Linked DNA regions of Parazoarcus communis. The protein of the gene in region 2 interacts with the protein of the main gene of each other region in a pairwise test. Links are inferred from orthologs where the notes say so. Each region holds a gene or a part of one and is shown on either strand. Other genes may lie near its edges.

Region 1 (7,384 bases), 1.7 Mb from region 2 along the record:
CCATCAATGCCATCGTCTATCGCGAGGATTCCCTGCCGCTTGGCAGCAAGGGCACGGCAACGCTCTTCCTTGGCGATGCCCGCATTGCCACCAACGTGCGTCTTTTCGAGGGTGAACGCGCGCTTGGCACCCGGGCCTCGGCCGAGGTGAGCAAGCACGTCCTCACCGATGGGAAGCCCTGGCTGGAGCGGGCTTTCGTCGTCAACGACTGGTATGTGTCGGGCTATGAGCCGATCGTCGATAGCCAGGGGACGCGAGTCGGCATGCTTTACGTCGGCTTTCTCGAGGCGCCTTTCAGTGCGGCGAAGACGGTTGCCCTGCTGGTGATCTTCTGTCTCTTCCTCGCCATCAGCATCATCGGTGCGGTGTGGTCGCTGCATTGGGCTCGCAGCATTTTTCGGCCGATCGAGCGCATGCACGGCGCAATTCGCAGTATCGGCCGGGGTGACAATTCGGCGCGGGTCGGCCCGGTCGACAGTCGCGACGAGCTCGGTCTGCTGGCACGCGAGTTCGATCGCCTGCTCGATGTGCTCGCGCTCAAGCGTGACCAGCTTGAGCAGCTTGCCGCTTCGCTCGACCGCAAGGTGGAGGCGCGCACCCGCGACCTTGAAACGGCCAACACCGAGTTGCGCGCTGCCCAGCGCCAGTTGCTGATGAGCGAGAAGCTCGCCGCGATTGGCGAGCTGACCGCAGGCGTGGCGCACGAGATCAGCAATCCGACGGCGGTCATCCAGGGCAACCTCGATCTCTTGCGCGAAGAGCTCGGGCCGCAGGCTGCGCCGGTGATGAGCGAGATCCGCCTGATCGACGAGCAGGTCAACCGCATCCGGTTGATCGTGACCAAGCTGCTGCAGTTTGCCCGCCCCGGGGAGTTCGCGGGCTATGTCGAAACGGTCGACCCGGCCACGGTGATTGCCGATTGCCTGGTGCTCACCCGGCAGCATCTGACCAGCCGCGGGGTGAAAGTGGTGCAGCACCTGCAGACCACGCGGCGGGTGGAGATCAACACTCAGGAACTGCAGCAGGTCCTGATCAATCTGATCGTCAACGCGGTGCAGGCGATGCCCGATGGCGGCACGCTGACCCTGAGTTCGACGCCGTGGGATGAACATGACATGCCCTGCGGGGTGTGCATCACGGTGAGCGACACCGGTCAGGGTATCCGCGAGGACGATCTCGCGCGTATATTCGACCCCTTTTTCACCACCAAGAAGACGCAGGGCACCGGGCTTGGGCTGTCGATCAGCTATTCATTGATCGAACGCTACGGTGGCCGCATCACGGTGGATAGCATCTATGGCAAGGGGGCGGCCTTCACCCTGTGGATTCGCGCCGAGCCGATGTATCGCAACGAACACGCAGAAGCGGCCCGCAACAGCGGTGGCTGACAGGAAAGAGACGATGAAAGTGATCGGATTCGCCGGCTGGTCCGGCAGTGGCAAGACGACGCTGGTCGAGCAGGTGATCGGCATCCTGTCGCAGCGCGGTCTCGCGGTGTCATTGGTCAAGCACGCCCACCACACCTTCGATATCGACCACCAGGGCAAGGATTCCTGGCGTCACCGCCACGCTGGTTGCCGCGAGGTGCTGATCAGCTCCGGTCTGCGCTGGTCGCTGATGCACGAGCTACGCGGCGAGGACGAGATGTCGCTGGACGATCTGCTCGGAAAGCTGTCGCACTGTGATCTGGTGCTGGTCGAGGGCTTCAAGCGCGCGGCGATCCCGAAGATCGAGGTGCATCGTGACGCGGTCCCCGAGCCGCTGCTGTTTCCGGACGACCCCAACATCGTTGCGGTGGCAACTGACGTGGCGGTGAGCACGACCTTGCCTTGTCTCGACATCAACGATCCGCAGGCGGTGGCCGACTTCGTCGTAGACTTCGCTTTTAATCGCTGCCCAGCACCTGCCCCAGCGGGCTGAGGTCGTAGCCGCCCAGGCGCGTGGCCAGGCGCTGCATGTCGGCGCTGCCGTAGCACTGCAGCAGTTGCTGGAACAGTTTGCGAAACACGATTTCGCGTGGCAATGCGAGGTCGAAGGCTTCCCAGCCGAGGCTGATGAAGCCGAGACCGAACTCGGCCGCGGCGGCGCGGGTGCCGGGGGCGCAGTCGGCCTCTTCGCGTGCCAGCAGGCCGGCGGCCTCGCGTTCGGTGCGGGCTTCGGCGACCACGCTGCAGTCATCGGGTCGAAAGCCGCGGCTGGCCAGTGCCGATTCAAGAAAGTGACGTGAGCCGGCGCCGGGCTGGCGCATCGCCCAGCGGTAGTCGAAGGCGGCGAGCGTCTCAATGCCGTCGATGCTGAGCTCGCGGCGCAGCATCACGCCCTGCTCGCGGTGCGCCAGACGCACCAGAGTCCATTGCGGGTGCTGACTGAAGCGGCGCAGCAGCATGCTGTGCTGGGCTGCGCTGGTATCGACGCCGCCCCAGTGCAGGGCGCAGATGTTGGCACGGCGCCGGGCCAGCAGCTCCAGTCCCGGCAGGGTGCCGGTGGGGCTGTAGGCCACATAGGCTTCGCCGCCGAGTTGCGGGACCAGCGAGGTGACGACGGCCGCGAGCAGCGGGTCGTCGCTGCCGGTGATCAGCAGGCGATCGGTGAGCACACCGCCGTGCGCCTGTTCGCGCAGCCACTCCTCCAGCAAGGGGCGCGGGAAAAGCCATTTCCCGCCGACGCGCACCGCGGGAATCTCGCGTGCATTGGCGAGCTCGTAGAGCTTCTTCTCGTTCAGGTGCAGGTAGGCCGCGGCCTGACGCGCGGTCAGGTTGGGGCTGTCTGCTGCAGCATCGCCGGCCGGGCGGGGCAGGTCGCGATCAGTCACGGCCACCGGACAGGGTGCCGCTTGCGGCTGCGCTGAGTTCATCGCGGGTATTGATGTTGCGAAACGCTGCTTCCTCGTCGTCGAAGGGGACTTCGACGATGTTGAGACTGCCGTACCAGCGGTCGATCTTGCGCCCGCCCCCGGCAAGGAAGGCGTGCAGGTGATCGGCCAGCGTGCGCCGGCACAGGGCGAACACCGGATGCGCCTGGTCGAAGGTCTTGGCGACAGCGAGGTCGGCTGCCTTGGCGTGCAGCGCGGTCGCGAGCCGGGCAACGAGATCGGCGGGCAGAAAGGGCGAGTCGCAGGGGGCGGTGACCACCAGCGGATGGCTGGCGCGCACCAGCGCCGCATGCAGACCGGCGAGCGGGCCGGCAAAGTCGGGGATGTCGTCGCCGAACACGGGGTGGCCGAAGGCCGCGTAAGCCTCGGTGTTCTGGTTGGCGTTGATCATCAGCTCATCGACCTGAGGGGCGAGCCGTGCCAGCACATGGGCAGCCATCGGTTTGCCGTCGAGTTCGACCAGGCCCTTGTCCACGCCACCCATGCGACGGCCCATGCCGCCGGCAAGAACGACGCCGGTGATTTTCTCGGCGCTCATCGCTTGAAGTACTCCTCGCCGCTGAACAGCAGATAGTGTTTGCCCTGGGCGCGACCGATCATGGTCAGGCCGAGTTTCTGCGCGATGTCCCAGCCCATCTTCGTGAGACCGGAGCGTGAAACCAGGAAGGGGATGCCCATCTGTGCCGTCTTGATCACCATCTCTGAGGTGAGGCGGCCGGTGGTGTAGAAGATCTTGTCGCTGCCGTCGAGCCCGTCCAGCCACATGTGGCCGGCGATCGCGTCCACCGCGTTGTGGCGGCCGACGTCTTCGACAAACATCAGCACTTCGCTGCCTTCGGGCGTGGCGTGTGCGAGGGCACAGCCGTGTACGGCGCCGGCCTGTTTGTAGATGGACTCGTGATGCCGCACGGCGTCCATCAGTGCATAGAGCGTGGCCTGCGACAGGCTGCGCTGGGCAGGCAGCCGGATGCTGTCGATCTCGTCCATCAGCCCGCCGAAGACCGTGCCCTGGCCGCAGCCGGTGGTGACCGTGCGGGTGCCGAGGCGTTCGTCAGCGTCCTGCAGTCCGTTGCGGGTGGTGATGGAGACGGCTTCGACGTCCCAGTCCACTTGTACCGAGGCGATCTCGTCCAGGCTCTTGACCAGGCGCTGGTTGCGCAGCCAACCGATGGCCAGCGCTTCGGGGGCGGCGCCCAGGGTCATCAGGGTGACGATCTCGCGCTTGTCGACGTAGAGCGTGAGCGGGTGCTCGCCGGCAATCGCGGTGGGCACCTGTTCGCCGTGCTCGTTGACGGCGGGAATAGTGACGGTGAGCGGTCGGCTGGCGCTGCTGAGCACAGGGCGTCGGGCGGTCGGGAGATTCATGCGGGCCTTGCCATGGGGTGGAGCGGGGATTGTAGCCTCATCGTTCAAAGGGGTCAGAGTCGTTTGATCGGCGTTCAAACGACTCTGACCCCTTTGAACTGCCTGAGATGTCGGCGCGGGTGAGGCCGTTTTCGGGTGGGGCGAGACCGAGCGCCACCAGCGACAGCACCCGGTAGGCTTCGCCAAGGTCGGGGTCCAGGTCTGTGGTCGCGTCGATCTCGTCGCGGATGGTCTGTTTGTCGCCGCGTGCCACCGGCCCGGTCAGTGCGGCACGGGTGCCGTTGCGGTCGACGTTGGTCAGCGTGCCGGCGACCAGTGGTTGCAGTGCGGACCATGCGGTGTCGCGGTTCACGCCGGCGCCTTCCATGCAGCGCAGTGCGGCCTCCATCAGCGCGACGAGGTGGTTGCAGGCCAGTACTGCGGCGGCGTGGTAGCGCAGCTTGTGTTCGGACGCCACTGCAAAACGGCGTGCGCCGATGGCGTCGAACAGGGGGGCGAGGCGCTGCAAGGCTTCGGGCTCGCCCTCGCAGGCGCAGAATGTGCCGTCGAAGCTTGTGATTGCGGTATCCGGGCTGGCGAAGGACTTGAGTGGGTGGATGCTCGCAGTGTGGGCGCCGCTTGTCTGCAGAGGGGCGAGTACGGCTGAGGCGAGCGCGCCACTGCAGTGAAATGCGATGTCGCCCGGGCGCAGTGCAGCGTCTGCTGCGAGACGAGTAGCGATGCCGGCGATGGCGTCGTCCGGTGTCGCGATCAGCCACAGTTCGGCGGCTGGCAGCGGGCCCTCGACGATGGGCGTGCCTCCGCCGATGAATTGGCATGCGCTACTGCAGCGTCCGGCATCGCGGCCGGCGACGGCGCCAATCCGCACCAGGCCCTTGTCCTGCCACAGACGGGCGAGGGTGCGCCCGAGGCGGCCGGGACCAATCAGGTTGAGCGTTGGAATGAGCATGGATCGATTGTATGTGAGGGCGGTCCACAATGCAGGGCAGTGGCGGCGGTGCGGAGTCTGCGCCGCGATGCGCGCGGCCGCTGGCTGACGTATTCTGTAAACGAGATTCGTACCCATCCAAGGAATGCCCGCATGCACCACTTTCCCGTAGCCGTGATCATGGAGCGTCGACGCTTGCAGAATCGCTGGGTCGATGAGGCCTGGGAGGCTGTGGGGGTGGTGCCGGCGTTCGATGCCGAGGCGCAGTCCGAGCCGGGCGCGCCGAGGCCGGCGCCGCGCCAGATCCTGAACGAAGACGATCGCGATCAGTGGCTGTTTGACGGCTTCCGGCTGGAGCTTTTTCGCGACGAGGTCGACAACTACTTTCTCAACATGAGTTCGCCGATTCCCAAGGTCTTCGTGATGTGGCGCAAGGAGGGCGAGATTGCAGCGCCCGAGGTCACTTCCGTAAGTTATGGAGAGGCGGCGCGCTGGCTGGATTCCGGCGAGCAGGTGGATGGCATTCCGATGTCGCGCGAGGTGGCTGACTGGGTGGGCGACTTCGTCAACACGCATTACAAGCCGGCGCCGCGCAGGAAGGTGCGGCGCAATGATCCGCTGGCGCAGGACAGGGGGCGGGCATGAGCACACCGGGACGGTTCCTGTCGCGCTGGTCACGCCTGAAGCTGGCGCCGGTGGCGGAGACCAGGGCCGAGGCGGAACAGCAGGCCCCCGCGGCAACTGTTCCGCCCGCGGCCGCTGCGGCTGTCGAGGGTGGGTCGCCGGCAGGCGTCGATCAGGTGGCGGAGCCGGCTGCGTTGCCGGATATCGCCTCGCTTGCACTCGACTCCGATTTCACCGCCTTCCTCAAGGATGAGGTGAGCGAGGGGCTGCGTCGGCAGGCGCTGAAGAAGCTGTTCAATGACCCGCACTTCAATGTGATGGACGGGCTGGACATCTACATCGACGACTACTCCGTGTCGACGCCGATTCCGCCGGAACTGCTGGCCAAGCTGCGCTCGGCGGCCGAGTGGCTGGCCGACCGCGATGAGAAGGAGGACGCCGCTGCCGAGTCGACGTCGCAGCAGGTGGCGCAGACCCCGGACGAGGCGTCAGCGGGCGACGCCTTGCTGCCGGAAGCGGGCGCGGCCGAGCCTGCGCCGAGCGCGCCGTCCCAGCCTTGCCCAGCGATAGCGGGGGGCGAAGCATCTCCTGCCGGGGGTGTCGAAGCCGCGCCCATGGAGCAATCTGCTTCTTCCGGTCGCTGAGGGGCCATCGCCGGTTTCCCGGTGCTGCCCTGCGTTTGCTGTCGATGATGCGGGGAAATGGCTGAATCATGCGGCATGAACTGCGCATTCCAATATTGCGTCGCAATAAATTGAGTTGATGCGACATATTGGCCTGGATGGGACATTTTGTCCTTGCAGTGCGTTGATTTCCGTTCTGCTCAGGTGTTCTGGTTTCTTTTTGCGCTTATGAGGTGGTTTGCATAGGCCCGGAGACTGCTTTAAGTCCACACCTCAAAGGATGTGGGCCAATGCGCAATAGCAGCAAACAGATCCGTCTTTGCGATTGCAATCGCAGCTTCGACCTCGACGCCGAGCGGCTGAGCGGACTTTCGTCCGGCGCCGGTGTCTCGGTTCATCACGAACTCTGCCGCCGCGAACTGCCGGTGCTGGAGGCCGACCTTGCCGCCGGGTGCGACGTGGCGGTTTCCTGTACGCAGGAGTCGGCCCTGTTCTCCGAACTCGCCGACTCGATCGATTCTGCCCGCCCGATCCGCTTTTTCAATCTGCGCGAGAACGCCGGCTGGTCGGATGAGCGCGCAGCGGTGACGCCGAAGATGGCAGCCCTGATCGCAGCGGCGACCACCCTGCCCGACGTCGAGCCGGTGACCGGCGTGCAGATGCATGCCGGACGCGCGCTGCTGATCGTCGGCGAAGCGGGCGCAGCACTGGGCTGGGCGGAGCGTCTGGCGTCCAGCTTCGATGTCTCGGTGCTGATGACCGAGCGCGCGGGCGAAGTCGAGCTGCCGGCCGAGAACACCTGTCAGGTGTGGTCAGGTCGTCCGCTGGCGCTCAAGGGCCACCTGGGCGCGTTCGAACTGAGCTGGGCGCAGCAGAACCCGATCGATCTCGATCTGTGCGTGCGCTGCAATGCCTGTATCAAGGCCTGTCCGGAAGGTGCGATCGGTTTCGATTTTCAGGTCGATGCGAACA
Region 2 (7,233 bases):
GCGTATCGAGCGTCGGGCGAGGATGCAGCGCCTGGAGCGCCTGTTCGTTCTCACCACGCGCACCGCACACTGGTTCCGCGAGCGCGGTTTCAGTGAAATCGGACCCGAGACGCTGCCTCAGCGCAAGCGCGATCTGTACAACCTGCAGCGCCGCTCCAAGGTGTTTGTAAAAGCGCTATGAACCGCGCTGCCGCCATGCTCTCGCGCACGATATCGCCACCGGGGGCTGGCGGCGAATGCTGAAGATTCCGTCCATCTGGCGCCGTTCGGCCCCCTCCCGTAAGGCGGACGATGCCGCCGAGCTGGCCTTGTTGCGCAGTGTGGCAAAGGGCATTCATGGTGTCGAGGCGATGTTCAGCGCCGAAGGCAGGCTGCTCTGGATCAGTCCTTCGGTCGAACGGCTCACTGCGCGTCTGCCCGCGCGCTACCTTGGTGCCGACGATGCGCTGGCATTGCTGGTGCACACTTCCGATTTGGCCTATTGCCGCCGGGTCATGAGTGAAGTGCTGGCGACGGGCGAGGCGCGCGATTTTGAGCTTCGCCTGCAGCGCGACGACGGCAGGTTCAACTGGGCGGCTTGCCACTGGCGCGCCCTGCGCGACGAGCAGGGAGGCATCGAGGGTGTCCGGCTGTCGGCAGAAGACATTCAGGCGCGCAAGGAAACCGAGTACACGCTGCTCGAAACCGTGGCCGAACTGCGACGGGCACAGGCCTTGCGCGAACACTATCTCACGCGCAGCAACGATGAGCGGCATCGTCTTTCAGCCCTGCTCAACGTAATCCGGCTCGGAATCCTGTTCATTGATCGGGACCACCGGGTGCTCTATTTCAACAGCGCGATGCTCAAGCTGTGGGGCTACCCGCCGGACGAGAATCTGATTGGGGTGAGGGATGTGGTGCTGCAAAGCACGATTGCGCCCTTGCTGGTGGATCCGTCCGCGTATTTCGCGCATATCGCGACCGTCGTTCGCTCGCCACAAGTGAGCGAGTCGCATGAGTTCAAGTTCAAGGATGGCCGCGTCGTCACCGACATCTCTGCGGTCGTTGAAGGCGGGCTCGATGGTCGTGGTATCGGGCGCGTGTGGATTTACGAGGACGTCACCGAGCGGCGCCAGGTGGCGGAACAGCTGGTGGCGCTCGCGGAGCGTGACCCGCTGACCAATCTGTTCAACCGGCGACGCTTCCATGAAGAACTCGATCGCCTGCTGGCAGATGCGGAGCGCCGGGGGACCGGTGTCGGCTTGCTGTCCTTCGATCTCGACGGATTCAAGCCGATCAACGATCAGTACGGACATCCTGCAGGCGACGAGGTGCTCGTCGGGCTGGCCGATGGGCTGCGCCGTATCGTGAGGCGTAACGAGATGTTCTTCCGTCTTGGCGGCGACGAGTTTGCCGTGCTGGTGCCCGACGCTGACACGGAGGCGCTGTCGGAGCTTGCAAGCCGGCTGCTCGAAGGCGTTGCGTCCTTGCGTTTCAATTTCGCCGGGCACGAGGCAGGTGTTACCGCCAGCATTGGAGCAGCCTGTTATCCGGAACACGGAAAGGATGTCGAGACCCTGATGGCTGCGGCCGACCGGGCCATGTACCGCTCCAAGGACGCCGGGCGCAATTGCTGGCGTCTGGCCGGGCAGTGAGCACGGACCTTGCCGGCTTCACTCATGCGCTGTGCTCAGTGCAATTGCCCGTGTCCGGCAGGCTGATAGAATGGACACCTGAGTGTTCGACTAACCCCAATTGCAAAGAGGAATGAATAATGGCCCGTATGGTCAATTGCGTGAAGCTGGGTCGGGAGGCTGAAGGTCTTGACCTGCCGCCGGTTCCGGGCGAACTGGGCAAGCGTATTTACGCCAGCGTTTCCAAGGAAGCCTGGCAGCAGTGGGTCAAGTACCAGACCATGCTGATCAACGAGAACCGCCTCAATCTGATGGACGCGCGCGCGCGCAAGTATCTCGCCGAGCAGATGGAGAAGCACTTCTTTGAAGGTGGTGCAGACCAGATCGGTGGATACGTACCGCCGGCAGCCTGAGCCAGGATTCTTCCGGCCGGCGTCGTGGCCGGCTGGTGCCGAAATGAAAAAGGGATGGTCAGTGACCATCCCTTTTTTTGCGAGCTGAAGGCCGGAATCAGGTCTTCGAGTTGCCTGCTTCGGCTGCCACGGACTTGGCATAGCGTACATCACGCCCCTGAACGAGGAACACGACGTATTCGGCGACGTTCTTGGCATGATCGCCGATGCGCTCGATGGCCTTGGCGATGAAGAGCACTTCGAGACTGCTGGAGATCGTGCGTGGATCCTCCATCATGAAGGTGATCAGCTGACGCATGGTGCCCTTGAAGTTGGCATCCACGTCCTCATCCTGCTTGGTGATCGCCGTCCAGTTCGTAATATCGGCACGGGCAAAGCTGTCGAGCGCGCTGCGCAGCATGTCGAGCACCAGACCGGTGGCGTGACTCAGGTCGATGCGCATCGAGAACGTATGATCGCCGGAGTGCAGGCGCTTTCCAGCCTTGGCGATCTTCTTGGCCTCGTCGCCGATGCGTTCGAGATCGGCGATGGCCTTGATCACGGTCATCACCAGACGCAGGTCAACCGCTGCCGGCTGGCGCTTGGCGATGATCTGGTTGCACTCCTCGTCGATCTCGACTTCGAGCAGGTTGATCCGGTGGTCGCCCTCGATGACGCGTTCGAGCAGCGCGGTATTTCCGGTTTTCAGGCCCTCGAGCGCATTCGCGACCTGGGTTTCGACCAGGCCGCCCATCTGCAGTACGCCGGTACGGATCTTTTCCAGTTCGGTGTCGAACTGCTTGTGGGTGTGTTCGGTCATTTTAGGCATGGCTTAATCCAGGAAGGCGACAGGCTAGCAGGTCAAAATGAAAGTTTTGTTTCAGTCACGAAGCTGACGCTCTACGCCGTCGGCACCTGCAAGCAAAAGCACGTCGGCGCCACGGCGGGCGAACAGTCCATTGGTGACGACGCCGACGATCTGATTAAGGGTGGTTTCCATGGCCACCGGATCCGCGATCGACAGTCCGTGCACGTCGAGGATCAGGTTGCCGTTGTCGGTGACGAAGCCTTCGCGCAGACGCGGTGAGCCGCCAAGGCGGACGAGTTCGCGCGATACCTGGGCTGCAGCCATCGGGATCACCTCGACCGGCAGCGGGAACTTGCCGAGCGTCGCGACCTTCTTGCTCGCGTCGCAAATGCACACGAAGCGACGGGCCACAGCGGCGACGATCTTTTCGCGCGTCAGTGCGCCACCGCCACCCTTGATCATGCAGAACTGGCCGTCGATTTCATCTGCGCCATCGACATAGACCGGGATCTCTTCGATTTCATCGAGGCTGAAAAGCTTGATGCCGTGGGCGGCGAGGCGCTTCGAGCTTGCTTCCGAACTGGAGATGGCGCCACGGATGCGGTCGCGCATGCCGGCGAGTCCGTCGATGAAGTGGTTGACCGTAGAGCCGGTGCCGACGCCGACGATGCTGCCATCCTCGACTTCCTTGAGCGCTGCGAGGGCAGCGGCTTTCTTGAGTGCGTCCTGATTCATGAAAAATCCGTATGTTGGGTTTGTGTGTGTCAGACGAGGCCGTCGAAGGGCTGGACCCGCACCCGGTCACCGGGCGTTACGCCCGCACAGTCTTCGGGCAGCACGATGAAGCAGTCTGCTTCGGACATCGAGCGCAGGATGCCTGAGCCTTGAGCGCCTGCCTGTGCGACGCTGATCTGGGCATTCGAGCGCGACAGTCGTCCGCGGATGTACTCGCAGCGTCCGGGTTGCTTGCGGATGGCGTCGGTGCAGATTGCTTCGAACAGGCCGGCCGGCGGCAGCGGATTGACCCCCATCAGCTTGAGCAGGGCGTCCTGCACGAACTGATAGAAGGTGACAAGCACTGCAACCGGATTGCCCGGCAGGCCGAACAGCATCGCATTGCCGATGCGCCCGAAGGCCATCGGACGACCGGGCTTGATGGCGAGTTTCCAGAATGAAACCTCGCCCATTCGCGTCATCATGTTACGGATGAAGTCCGCTTCGCCAACCGATACGCCGCCACTGGTGATGATGACGTCGGCGGCCTGTGAGGCTTCGCTGAATGCGGCCTCGAGCGCGGCGGGATTGTCCGCGATCACGCCCATGTCGATCAGATCGCAACCGAGGCGGGTGAGGGCGCCGAACAGGGTGTAGCGATTGCTGTCGTACACTTCGCCCGGTGCCAGCGGACGGCCGATGGATGCGATCTCGTCCCCGGTGGAAAAGAACGCGACCCGCAATCGGCGGCAGACGGTGATCTCGGCGATGCCCAGCGATGCAATCAGACCAAGCTCGGCCGGTCCGCAGCGCCTCCCGGCGCTCAGGGCTGCACTGCCCAGGGCGAGATCTTCGCCGGCACGGCGCAGGTTCTGTCCGCGACGCTGGCCTGCCGGAATGAATACCTGGTTGTCTTCGCGGCGCGTGACTTCCTGCACTACGATGGTGTCGGCGCCTTCGGGAATGGCCGCGCCGGTCATGATCCTGATCGCCTGGCCGGCGCCGACGATGCCTGAAAAGGGACGCCCGGCGTAGGCCGTGCCAACCACGGTCAGGGCTGTATCACCGGCGGCTGCAAGGTCGGTCGCCCGCACCGCATAGCCGTCCATGGCGGAGTTGTCGTGCGCGGGGACGTTGCACGGGGCAATGACATCGAGGGCGAGCACACGCCCAAGCGCTGCGCGCACGGCAACACGCTCCCAGCCAACGATTGTGCTGACCGCGTCGAGGATGGTTGCTCTTGCTTCGTCGGCGCCCAGGAAGTTGCGGGGCGTCGTTTCGGGGGTGGGTGGCTGAGTCATCTGCTGGATCCGGAAGTGCGGTGACGAATGATGTCGCGGACGTCCATTTTTACCACAATGCAGACACAACTGGCGTATTACGCAATGTTGGCTTGCCAACCTGTCGCGCATGTCTGCCGTTAAAATTTGCAGCATGACCCAGAATCTTCACGAAGCCGCCCTGGCGGCCATGATGCTCGACGATCCCGACGCCAAGTGTGTGGCCACGATGCAATTGCGTTCGGATTGGTGCGCTGGCGCCCTTGACCTTGTGCCGGGTGCGGACGACCCGCACGCAGTGTTGGTGCCCGGGCGCCCGCAACGTCCGCAGCTTGTTCCGCCGCACCTGCTCTCGAGCCGCCGGGTGGGCACGCGCGAAGGGCATGCGGCGATGTTGCACGCGATTGCGCACATTGAATTCAATGCCATCAATCTCGCGCTCGATTGCGTGCATCGTTTTCGCAGCATGCCGCGCAGCTTCCACGATGATTGGGTGAAGGTGGCGGCAGAGGAGGCCTATCACTTCGGCCTGGTGCAGGCACGGCTGACCGCCCTGGGACATCGCTACGGGGATTTTCCCGCGCACAACGGGCTGTGGGAGATGGCCTGTCGCACCGCGGACGATGTGCTGTCCCGCATGGCTCTGGTGCCCCGGGTGCTCGAAGCGCGCGGGCTCGATGCCACCCCGCCGATTGCGGACAAGTTGCGCAGTATCGGTGACCGGGAGAGTGTTGCGGTGCTCGACATCATCCTGCGTGACGAAGTGGGGCATGTGGCGATTGGCGACTGCTGGTTCCGCAAGTGCTGTGAGGACAGGGGGCTGGATGCCGAGGCCTGCTATCTTGATCTGATCGCCCGCTTCGATGCTCCGTGGCCGCAACCGCCCTTGCACCGGGAGGCGAGATTGGCGGCTGGTTTCAGCGCCTCTGAACTGGATCGCCTGGCGCGAGGTCGGCACTGAATGCGGAAATACCTGCGGGCACGGGGTGCGGGCAGGTGGGCGGGATGAAAGGGCAGATACAAAAAAGGGTGGCCAAGCCACCCTTTCTCTTGATGCGAGCTGCGCTTAGCGCAGGCCGGCAGCGTAGTCGGCCACGGCCTTCATTTCCTTGTCCGTCATCTTCAGTGCGATCGTGCGCATCATCGAGTTGGGGTCGTTGACACGGACGCCTTCACGGAAGGCCTTCAGCTGGGCTTCGGTGTAGTCGGCGAACTGACCCGCGAGCGCAGGGTACTGGGCAGGCATGCCGGCACCGGCAGGGCCGTGACAGGCTGCACAGGCGGGAACGCCCTTGGAGGCGATGCCTGCGCGCCAGATCTGCTGACCGGCATTGAGGGTGTCAAGGTTCTTGGCGGCTTCGGGCTTGAGTGTCTGCGAAGAGAAGTACTCCGCCAGTGCCTTCATGTCGGCCACTTCGAGACCGGCGACCATGGCGCCCATCACTGCGTTTTCACGCGCAGGCGGCTTGCCGTCCCAGCTCTTGAATCCTTGCAGTTGCTTGAACAGGTACTCGGAGTGCTGGCCAGCGAGCTTCGGGTTTGCCGGAAGCTGGCTGTTGCCGTCCGCCATGTGACAGCCTGCACAGATCGTTTCTGCGGTCTGTTTTGCCTTGGCCAGGTCGGGTGCCTGATCCTGAGCTTGGAGGCTGCCTGCGACCAGCAGCAGCGAGAGCAGCAGGGAACGCTTGATCATGATGTCCTCGGAAAGCCGTGAGTGAATGCCCTAAAACGCGGTATTCTATATCACGAAACCCTCGTTGCGCGACGCGAAGAGGGTTTTTACCCAGCCCAACGGCCTTTGAGCCCTTCTTCGATGCCCATCTTCCGCAACGCACAATTCGAAATTTCGATCGCCAAGCCCTCGGGGCTTCCCCCGCCCAACGGATCGGAGATCGCTTTTGCCGGCCGCTCCAACGCTGGAAAATCGAGTGCGATCAACACGCTCGCGGGTCATGTTCGTCTGGCTTACGTCTCCAAGACGCCCGGGCGGACGCAGCTGCTTAACTTTTTCCGTCTCAATTGCGGCGCCTGTCTGGTCGACCTGCCGGGCTATGGCTATGCCGCAGTACCCGAGAAGATCCGCCGCGAATGGGGCGGGTTGATCGAGACGTATCTGAAGGAGCGCGAGAACCTGATCGGACTGGTGCTGATGATGGATTCGCGCCGTCCGATGACTGAGCTCGACCGCCAGATGATCGGCTGGTTCGCGCCGTCAGGCAGGCCAATCCATGTGCTGCTGACCAAGAGCGACAAGCTTTCGCGTGGCCCGGCCAATGCGACCCTGCTCGCGGTGCGCAAGGACCTCGCTGCCTATGGCCCGCAAGTTACCGCACAGCTGTTCTCCAGCCTGAAGAAAACCGGCGTCGAGGAGTGCGAGCGCATCGTTACCGGCTGGCTGGGGATGAACGAACTGGCGCCGGATGCTG

What was found.
Region 1: the proteins of glp (region 2) and mobA interact in binary tests that used the Escherichia coli proteins (3 or more experiments, as listed by UniProt). The link is inferred for Parazoarcus communis from one-to-one orthologs.

The regions. Positions count from the first base shown.
Region 1 is NZ_CP022188.1:1,017,705-1,025,088, reverse strand. Bases 1,608-4,602 are described here. They hold mobA (molybdenum cofactor guanylyltransferase MobA), read right to left. Parts: upstream 3,411-4,602; coding sequence 2,805-3,410; downstream 1,608-2,804. Other genes in these bases: CEW87_RS04760 (Rossmann-like and DUF2520 domain-containing protein), read right to left, coding at 4,275-4,602; CEW87_RS04765 (formate dehydrogenase accessory sulfurtransferase FdhD), read right to left, coding at 3,407-4,237; CEW87_RS04775 (helix-turn-helix transcriptional regulator), read right to left, coding at 1,886-2,812; mobB (molybdopterin-guanine dinucleotide biosynthesis protein B), read left to right, coding at 1,608-1,920. Also shown: CEW87_RS04785 (sensor histidine kinase), read left to right, coding at 1-1,388; more of mobB, read left to right, coding at 1,402-1,607; more of CEW87_RS04760, read right to left, coding at 4,603-5,186; CEW87_RS04755 (DUF3305 domain-containing protein), read left to right, coding at 5,319-5,810; CEW87_RS04750 (DUF3306 domain-containing protein), read left to right, coding at 5,807-6,433; CEW87_RS04745 (4Fe-4S binding protein), read left to right, coding at 6,703-7,384. UniProt on the Escherichia coli protein: Transfers a GMP moiety from GTP to Mo-molybdopterin (Mo-MPT) cofactor (Moco or molybdenum cofactor) to form Mo-molybdopterin guanine dinucleotide (Mo-MGD) cofactor.
Region 2 is NZ_CP022188.1:2,732,985-2,740,217, forward strand. What follows is about bases 2,704-5,547. They hold glp (gephyrin-like molybdotransferase Glp), read right to left. Parts: upstream 4,829-5,547; coding sequence 3,578-4,828; downstream 2,704-3,577. Other genes in these bases: phoU (phosphate signaling complex protein PhoU), read right to left, coding at 2,704-2,825; rpiA (ribose-5-phosphate isomerase RpiA), read right to left, coding at 2,886-3,548; CEW87_RS12485 (ferritin-like domain-containing protein), read left to right, coding at 4,962-5,547. In the rest of the region: argA (amino-acid N-acetyltransferase), read left to right, coding at 1-181; CEW87_RS12460 (sensor domain-containing diguanylate cyclase), read left to right, coding at 237-1,634; CEW87_RS12465 (oxidative damage protection protein), read left to right, coding at 1,754-2,026; more of phoU, read right to left, coding at 2,124-2,703; more of CEW87_RS12485, read left to right, coding at 5,548-5,768; CEW87_RS12490 (c-type cytochrome), read right to left, coding at 5,874-6,500; yihA (ribosome biogenesis GTP-binding protein YihA/YsxC), read left to right, coding at 6,621-7,233. UniProt on the Escherichia coli protein: Catalyzes the insertion of molybdate into adenylated molybdopterin with the concomitant release of AMP.